Regions from separate parts of the Shewanella sp. 38A_GOM-205m genome, predicted to be linked through region 1. Evidence: predicted binding sites of a transcription regulator. Region 1 holds the regulator's gene; the other holds the start of a gene.
The links. Region 1 encodes LexA, which represses DNA repair genes until DNA is damaged. Its sites were predicted from a motif close to TACTGTATNNNNATACAGTA; they were not measured.

Region 1 (4,613 bases):
TCGCCTTGATTATGGTGCCCGGCTGTTTGCCGTAGTATTTCACCAGAGACGGCACATTGCCGTGATAACCAAAACTGGCCAGGCCGAAAGGAATGGCCGCCCACAGATATGAGCCATAGCTGCTCTCACCATTAGGTAGCAGAAGCTTACTGGTATCAACGCCGATCAACAGATTGCCTATCGCCAGAAAGAAGCTGATGATCATCCCTCCCAGCATTATGGTAGTGATCCGATCCACGGCCTTGGTGCTGATAAGCACAACCAGCGCCAGCACCAGGGCAAACACCAAGGCGGCAAAACTCTGCGGCAGGCTGATATCCATACCTTCCAGGCTATGATTGACGATGGAGCCGCCGCCACTGATATAGGCATAAGTGAGAATATAGAGCACGAAGGTTATCGAAGCGCCGTTAAGCACCCGCCAAAACTGCCCCAGGGTCTCCTTGGTGAGGGTGTCAAAGCTGGCACCGGGTTCAAAATGCAGGTTGGTTTCCAGCAGCAGCAGCCCGGACATGAACATGCAAAACCACACCCCCAGCAGCATAAGCACAGAATAGCCAAACCACATGCCGGCGCCTTCTACCGGCAGGGAAAACATCCCGGCACCGACCGTGGTCCCGGCGATGATCATGGCGCCGCCCAGCAAAGACGCCTTGGCAGGCGCCGCATTCATATGATTGGCCATCAGGCCTCCTGTTCGGCGGCGACGCTGTCGACTATGGTTTGCTTGACCTGTGGACGCAGCAGCTGGTTGGCATAATCCCGGGTTCGCTCTATATCATGGCGGGTATCTTCCTTGGTGAGATACCCCAGCTCTTTGAGCTTGATACTCAAGATGCCGTAGAGTTTCTTGTCGTAAAACTCGGGGGCCGTAATCCCATGCAGCGCGCCCAGACGACTGGCCAATTTATGGCTTTCGCGCTCCAAATCGCCACGCTCAATACCTGGGTGAGCGGCCAGCAAGTTAAAGATGATGGCGTAGCGCTGCAGGGTTTCACTCATGGTTTCGGCCAACAGCGCCAGCGGGTTTATGCCGGCTTCCAGTACCCGGAAACCATCGGCTTCTTCGGCGACCAAACCTTTGGCAATGAAACGATCCAGCAGCTGATCGGCATAGGCACTGACATCGGCCTTACCCATAAACAGCTCGGCCTGCAGCAGAGGGTAGAAATCCTCAAGCACCGCCTGCATCTGAGCTCGGCTGCACTGCTCCAGGCGCACCAGGCAGCTGGCCAGCAAAGAAGGCACCATAAACAGGTGAATGATGTTGTTGCGATAGTAAGTCATGGTTACCGCGATCGACTCGTCGATTGAGATGATATCGCCCAGTTCATCTTCCTGAACCGTGAACTTATTCAGCTCCAGACCTTGTTGCAGCAACTGCTTACCGTCGCCCTCAGCAACAGAAGTATACTGGGTATATGGCACTTCCTTGAGCAGATCCAGATACAAGTCCAACTGACGTTCCAACTGGCTTCGCTCCAGCGCATTCTGTTCTGATGACAAGAGTACCAGGCTGGTAAGAGTCACGGCGCTGGCAGCGGCGGCATCGTTGATATGAGTCATCACCCTATTGGCCAGAGTATTAACCGCCGGGGTCAGCCAGCTGGGTTTCTGCTCGGGATCGGCCGCCACTTCTTCGCGCCAGTTGGGCGCCGCTTCACTGAGGAAATTCTGCAGCGTCACAGGCTCACCAAAGTTCACATAACCCTGACCGAAATTGCCCAGCTTACGCAAGGCGCCAACCACCTGCCAAACAGATTCTTTCTGCTTTTTCTTGCCGCTGAGTTCTTTGTGGTAAGTGGCCACTTCCATGACATGGTCGTAGCCCAGGTACACAGGCACCAGAGTCACCGGCCGTTCAATGCCCCGCAGCACAGAGTTAACTGTCATCGCCAGCATCCCTGTCTTGGGTGACAACAGCCGTCCGGTACGGGAGCGACCACCTTCGGTGAAGTATTCAACCGAATAGCCTTTGGCAAACAGCTGATCCAGATACTCGCGGAACACAGCGGTATAGAGCTTGTTACCGTTGAAGCTGCGGCGGATGAAGAAAGCACCACCGCGGCGGAACATGGGCCCGGCGGGCCAGAAGTTCAAGTTGATACCGGCGGCTATGTGGGGCGGAACCATACCCTGAAAATAGAGAATATAGGAGAGCAGCAGGTAATCCATATGACTGCGGTGGCAAGGCACATAAACTATCTCATGGCCATCGTGGTGCAGCTGGCGTATCTGCTCGGCGCCCTTGATGTTGATCCCCTTGTAGAGCTTGTTCCACAACCAGGTGAGGATCCGCTCGGCAATACGCACCAGGCTGTCGGAATAGTGGGCGGCAATCTCATCGAGATATTCTTCCGCCATCTCCCTGGCTCTGGCCTCGGGGATCTTCTTGGCAGCGGCCTCTTCTTTAATCGCCTTTTTCAGCGTTTCCGAGCGCAGCAACTCATTGAACAGAGCCTGACGGTTGGGCAGCACGGGTCCTGTCATCACCTTGCGTTGCCGGCGGAAATGTACCCTGGCCACCCGTGACAACTTATGGGCAATAGCCTTGTCGGTCCCATGTTCATCGGCCATCAGCCGCAACGACACGGCATTGGAAAACTGCACAAAGTTGTCGCGCCCCAGAAACAGGATCATCAGAAACTTGCGCAGCCAAGTGGGATTTTCCCGCTCAAATACGGCGGCACGCATGCTGTCATCTTCCTTACCCGGAGTGCGGCCCCAATAGAGGCTCACTGGCACCAATTGAATATCCAGTTGTGGATTAGCCTGATGCAGGTTCAGCAGAGAAGTGAAACAGCTGAGAAATGGCTTGTTGCTCTTGCGCTTGCCGAATAGGGGCTTGGCTCCTTCCAGGCAGACGACTCGGGGAACGGTAATATCATCAACCTTGAGTGCCTCATAAGGACAAGGCAAACCAAACTTACGGGTGACTTCCGCCAATGCCGCAATATCACTGACAGATTCCGTCTTCATTACATAGGCCATCGGCTTGGCCGGATCCAGGTTCAAATCGGCGAAAGGATCCTGAGGCACCACAGTGGTATGCACCAGCTTGCTTTGGAGCCAGCGAAGAGATTTAAACCAGAATGAATCTTGTTTGGACATGTTTTTTCAGTGTCTGAGCCACAATCAATAGCCCAATAGAATACCAGAATTTCCTGAACCTTAGCTAGGGAAGGTGCGAACCGGCCCCGGCAGTTCCTCTGGCCAATGCCTTGAACTCCCCATGCTGCATCAGACAAGCCGTTAAAACCAAAGCACCGAATGGCTTACTTATCCGCTCCCTAAAAGTTTCAATTTTGGTTAATACTTGCACTGACAAAAATACTGTATATACTGACAGGTACTGTATGAAAAAACAGGAATCACCATGAGACCACTGACACCGCGCCAGGCACAGATTCTGGAACTGATTAAACGCAATATAGCCGACACCGGCATGCCGCCAACCCGGGCCGAAATTGCCACCCGGCTGGGCTTCAAGAGCGCCAATGCCGCCGAGGAACACCTCAAGGCATTGGCCAAGAAAGGCTGTATTGAGATCATGCCAGGCACCTCTCGTGGTATTCGCCTGCCTCATGATGAACAAGCGGAGTCAGAAACAGGCTTGCCCCTGATTGGTCAGGTTGCCGCCGGTGAACCCATACTGGCACAGGAACACGTTGAGCAGTATTACCAGGTCGACCCTGGCATGTTCCACCCCAATGCCGACTTTCTGCTACGGGTACGCGGCGACAGCATGAAGAACATAGGTATTCTCGAAGGTGATCTCCTGGCGGTTCACAAGGTACAGGAAGCCCGTAACGGTCAAGTCGTGGTGGCCAGGGTTGAAGACGATGTAACTGTGAAACGCTTTGAAAAGAAAGGTAATGTGGTTTATCTACATGCCGAGAACGAGGCTTACTCCCCAATCAAAGTCGACCTGACTTTCCAGCCATTGACCATTGAAGGACTGGCGGTAGGGATAATACGCAATGGAGACTGGCTATGAGCATAATGACTGGCAACGCCCCAAGACACCCAGGCCTGTGGACAGACACCGGTATTGCCGGCAATCAGCCTTGGCAACATACCGGTATCTCCAGCTTGGCCAGCCATAGCCAGGGACGTCAGGAATTATTGCGCCTCTGCCCTCAATTGGCGCAATTGAGTCAACAGGGACGCTGGATAGTCTTGATTAACGCCCCGGCCAGCATAGGTTACAAAGAAACCTTAGCAAGGGCCGGTGTCAGAATGGATAGAGTACTCTTGGTGCGCACCAAGGATGAAGTAGAAGCCTTGTGGGCAACGGAAAGAGCCCTGACCAACGGCACCTCCAGTGCAGTGATCAGTTGGATAGACAGCCTGGATGCCCGTGATAACCGCCGATTGCAGCTGGTCGCCCGTAACGCCAGAGCCATGGGCATAGTGTTGGAAACGGGACAGCAGGCGAAAGAGGTGGATAACCACCTCAACGAACTTACCCACTCCATCCATTGATTGTGTTTAAAGGCCATCCCTGGGATGGCCTTTTTTCTGTGCCTTTTTGGTGCAATGCCTTCCCCTGTCAATCGGCGGCAAACCGCGCAGCTATGCTACTCACACAGAATTCACCTCTGGATTAACAG
Region 2 (4,613 bases), on a different contig from region 1:
CAGGTGTCTTCGGCCGCCTGGCATTCGAGCACCTCTGATTCCTCGATAAGGGTGCAGACCCAGTAGGCCTGGCGACCGTCATTGAGCGCCGCCTGACGTACCCTGTCGATCACCTCCTGACGCCGACTGTCACTGATGGCCACTGTGGTGACCGGGGTACGCCCAGGTGGCAACTCGTCGATGATGGAGGTATCCAAATCCGCATAGGCTGTCATCGCCAGGGTGCGGGGAATAGGGGTCGCCGTCATGATCAACTGGTGGGGATGAAAACCCTGGCTGATGCCTTTCTCTCTCAGCCCCAGGCGCTGATGCACGCCGAATCTGTGTTGCTCATCTATGATGATCAACGCCAGCTTGTGAAACTGTACCTGCTCTTGAAAGATGGCGTGGGTGCCTATCACCATGTGGGCACTGCCGGAGGCGATATCCTCCAGCGACTGAGCCCTGGCCTTGCCCTTGAGCTTGCCCGCCAGCCAGCCGACTTTGAGCCCCAATGGCTCCAGCCATTGACTGAAATTAATTGCATGTTGCTCGGCCAACAGCTCTGTGGGCGCCATCATGGCCACCTGATAACCGTTTTCTATCGCCTGCAGTGCGGCCATGGCCGCCACCAGGGTCTTGCCCGAGCCAACATCGCCCTGAACCAGGCGCATCATGGGTTGCGGCTTTTCAATATCGCGGCCGATATCTGCCACCACTCGCTGCTGCGCCCCCGTAGGTTTAAAGGGCAAGGCGGCGAGGAAGGGATTGAGTAAAGCGCCGGTGGCCGGCAAAGGCACGGCTTTGTCATGATTACTGCGCTCCCTGAGCTTGAGCATAGACAGGTTATGCGCCAGCAGTTCTTCCTGCACCAGGCGTTGCTGCGCCGGGTGTTGCCCCTGTTCCAGACGGTAGATATCGACATCCGCCGGGGGCCTATGCAGGGTGCGCACCGCCTGAGCCAGGCTTTGCTGATTGGGGCGCAGCGCCTCGGGTAGCAACTCCTGCAGTCCGTCCTCCTGCAGCAGGTTTAGAGCCTGCTCGGTCAATTTCATCCAACTGGCCTGCTTGAGCCCTTCAGTGGTGGGATAGATGGGCGTCAGGGTTTCACTGAGGTTGGGCGGTTCGTCGCCTTTGAGTATCTTGTAATCCGGATGAATGATCTCGGCCTGGTGGTTACCTCGGCGCACTTCGCCGTAGGCTCTAATGGTCAGACCTTGTTGCATGGCATTGCGCTGGGCGGCTGAGAAATTGAAGAACCTCAGGGTCATGGTGCCGCTGTCATCACGGACATTGCAGATCAACATACGCTTGCGGCCATTGATGATCTGGCTGGACTGAATTTCGGCTTCTATGGTGCCGTAGCTGCCGGGTGTGAGGCTGGCTATGGGGTAGATGCGGGTTCTGTCTTCGTAGCGCAGCGGCAGGTGGAACAGCAGATCCTGTACCGTGTTGATTCCGAGCTTGTGCAGTTTCTCAGCCATTTTAGCGGCTACGCCCTTGAGCTCGGTGATAGCAATAAGATCCAGTCTCTGCAAACCTTTAGCACCGGATTACTGTGAATTTATACATATACTATCAGAGAAATAGCCCTTGGCAATGCGTTGCGTTTATCGGCTGGGTAAAGTGTGGCGCAATGGTGGCAGGGCTTCTGCCTGGGGGCGAGTGTATGGCAAAAGCCCTGATATATTGGTGGCAGATTAATCTGTCAGCGCCACCAGTTGAGCAGGGTGACCAGGGGCTTTATCAGTAGCTGAACACTGCCTATTACAAACAGCCAGGCGCCGATAATAGTGTGAACATCTGTGAGAAAAAAGAAGCTGCCCAGTAGAAAACAGAGAGCGACTATCAGGTCGCTTAGGGTATTGAACAAGGCGTGTTTGGGAAGAGGGGTGGCGGGGGCTTTGATATCTTGCTCGGCAAAATATCGCTGCTTACTGTCGATCATGGTTCCTTCTTGGTAGTTATGATTCGCCGCGATACCTTAACGCTGCCATCCTCCGAGCGCAAATCTAATTCCCTGTTTTAATGCAAATAAATATATCAACATAATCATTGGATTAAGTTAACAGCTGGCCCCTTTGGTTTGTCAGGCTTGGCTAAAGAGTAGCGTAACTTAACGGCCCAGGCCTGAACCCTGGGTAACTGTTATTTCGCCGTTAAAGCCTATCAGTTCGGCGAGTGTTTGCGCGTAGGCTCTGGCCTTGTCTGTGGCCTGCTTTTGAGGTTTGAACAGGCCAAAACCGAGTCGCTCACGCTCAGCAAAACAGAGTACCACGCTGACACTTATGAGCTCTTCGTCAGTCAGGTGTTCAAGCATGTGACTTCTGAATCTTTCGTTATAGGTATTGCGTTGCACCTCTATGCGGCAGAGTTGACTGAGAGGCTTGCTTTTTCCGCCCCGGAAGAAGCAGCCCTGTTGCAGATCCAGAGTAACGGGTTTGAGCAGGTGGTAGAGGTTCAGGCCCATGATGATGCCGCTGAGCCCCAGCACTATAGCTATGATGGCAGCCGTAAACCAAGTGTCCTGTCTGGCGGGGTCCAACATCAGTACTCCCAGAATTCCGGCAAGCATCGCCAGTAGTCCCCAAAGCGCGTATTTCAGTTGCGTTTGCCTGCTGCGCCAGACGAGTTTCAACTTGCCTGGCTCAGCCTCGAGCTTTGTCATCAGCATATGCTGCTGATATTGGCAGAGCCTGGCCTGCTGTGGTTTTTTGGTCATACAATGGTCACCATGAAATCAGTAGTTTGTCGTAAAACCCAGTGCTTAAGCCAGCAGGCTCGAGTGAGCCGCTATCAGTTGCCAGCCGCTTGTCCTGCGCAGCCAAACCCGGGTAAAGCGAAAACGGCCGTTGGTTGGCGCTTTGGCATAGCTGCCTTGAATATTCACCTCCGCCGACACTATCGCAGTCCCCTGATGCAGCCGTATCTCTTCGGCCAGGGTGTCTATCCGAGTGATATTGAGCAGGCCTGAGCTGTGGGCATGCAGATCCTCTGCTTTGCCGAGCATTTGCCCCAGGTGATTGGTGAATATCAGTTGAGGCGACAACAGTCTATCCAGCAAATTGATATTCGAATTCAACATGGCGCTACGCAGTTGGCTTTCCAGTTGCTGAATGTCTGAGATGTGATTCATGGTTATTCCCAAGGCCTGATGAGTGACGGCAAAGAGGTAAGGAGGTTTAAAAAATACTGACTTTGGCACACTTGCCACAGTACCAGGAGTTCTGCCATTGATTTAGTGCCGCCTGGTATTGCCGCATCGACTTTCGCCCTCCCAAGTAGTTTTTCCACAGCCAATCGGCGCTCAGGATCAGAGTAAAACAGGAGACAAAAAAGCACAGCGCTCCCAGCCAAAAACTGCTCCAGTTGCTGCCTGCCTGAAACCCCAGGTAGCCGCCCAAGAGTAGCCCGGGGAAAGCCGCCAGAAATAGCACCAAGGGCTGAGGGTCAGATGGCGGCGAGCAGCGCTTGGCCAGTTCGGTTTGCAGTTGGGCGCTACCCTTGAGTTTTTGTTTTCCATGCACTGAGAAGGGTTGGTTGTTCCACGCGGGTTTGGCCGAGGCGCTGACTGACACTTCTGTTGTTCCTTCGGCATGAATGGCTTTGAAATGTCTGATACTGTCTGAGCCGCAATGTCTGCAACGCATTGATTGTTCTCCTTAACTTGGACTAACCGGATCCATGATACTTCTCGTCCAAACAACAAGCCTTTGCTGGTCGCCGAGTCATGGTAAAGCTTTTAGCCTCGGCGGTGAACCCGAAAACCAGCTACAGGCACTCTTTTTATCTGTATTAGCAGCGTTTGGGTAAACTCATATAAATTAACTTCTATGCACTTATGATGAAAATATATTCATTGGATGCTGGAAGTGTGAAAGATAGTTCATCTGCGGACGGCCAATTTCATATTGATCGATTGGATTGGCAATACAAATTTCGCCGGAATGTTTGCTAAAGCAGATTGGCTTCAATATTTGAGCCGCATTTGGCTTAACTTAGTCTATACATCTGCCGAGGTGGACTTTATCTATTTACAATAATCATACAGGTTTGGCCCCATATTTAACTCATTGAGATTAATAAAAATACATTAGGAATTTATATTCCTTGAATATTAAATGGTTCAAAAAATAAATAAAAAATAATTGAACCAGGGGGCGTAATGACAGCAGCAATATCGGCAGTAGAAATCACCAGGGGCTCGGCACAGTGGAAGGCGGCAACCCGCTTCGACAGCACGGACTGGGGTTGGGTGATCATGAGTATAGGCATGGCCATTGGCGCGGGGATAGTATTTCTGCCCATTCAAATAGGCTTGATGGGACTTTGGGTATTCCTGCTATCGGCCATTATTGGCTATCCAGCCATGTATATGTTTCAGAAACTATTTATTAATACCTTGGTGGAATCTCCCAAATGCCGGGATTATCCGGATGTGATTTCCGGTTATCTGGGGAAAAACTGGGGAATATTACTGGGTGTGCTCTATTTCTTGATGTTGGTGATTTGGGTATTGGTTTATTCGACCGCAATTACCAATGACAGCGCTTCTTTCCTGCAGAGTTTTGGCCTCACTAAACAGCTGTTGTCCGATAATCCCTTCTACGGGTTGGCACTGGTTTGCATCCTGG

Region 2: the regulator LexA is predicted to act here: its motif matches at 1,534-1,553, upstream of recG (ATP-dependent DNA helicase RecG).

The regions. Positions count from the first base shown of each region.
Region 1 is NZ_JADP01000026.1:46,690-51,302, reverse strand. It holds gene mtr (tryptophan permease) at 1-685, opposite strand, end outside; gene plsB (glycerol-3-phosphate 1-O-acyltransferase PlsB) at 685-3,111, opposite strand; gene lexA (transcriptional repressor LexA) at 3,377-3,997, shown strand; gene N512_RS23145 (cell division inhibitor SulA) at 3,994-4,485, shown strand.
Region 2 is NZ_JADP01000007.1:109,236-113,848, forward strand. It holds gene recG (ATP-dependent DNA helicase RecG) at 1-1,517, opposite strand, end outside; gene N512_RS22610 (YrhK family protein) at 1,688-1,927, opposite strand; gene N512_RS0108685 (hypothetical protein) at 2,096-2,701, opposite strand; gene N512_RS0108690 (nuclear transport factor 2 family protein) at 2,747-3,115, opposite strand; gene N512_RS0108695 (hypothetical protein) at 3,162-3,629, opposite strand; gene N512_RS0108700 (amino acid permease) at 4,145-4,613, shown strand, end outside.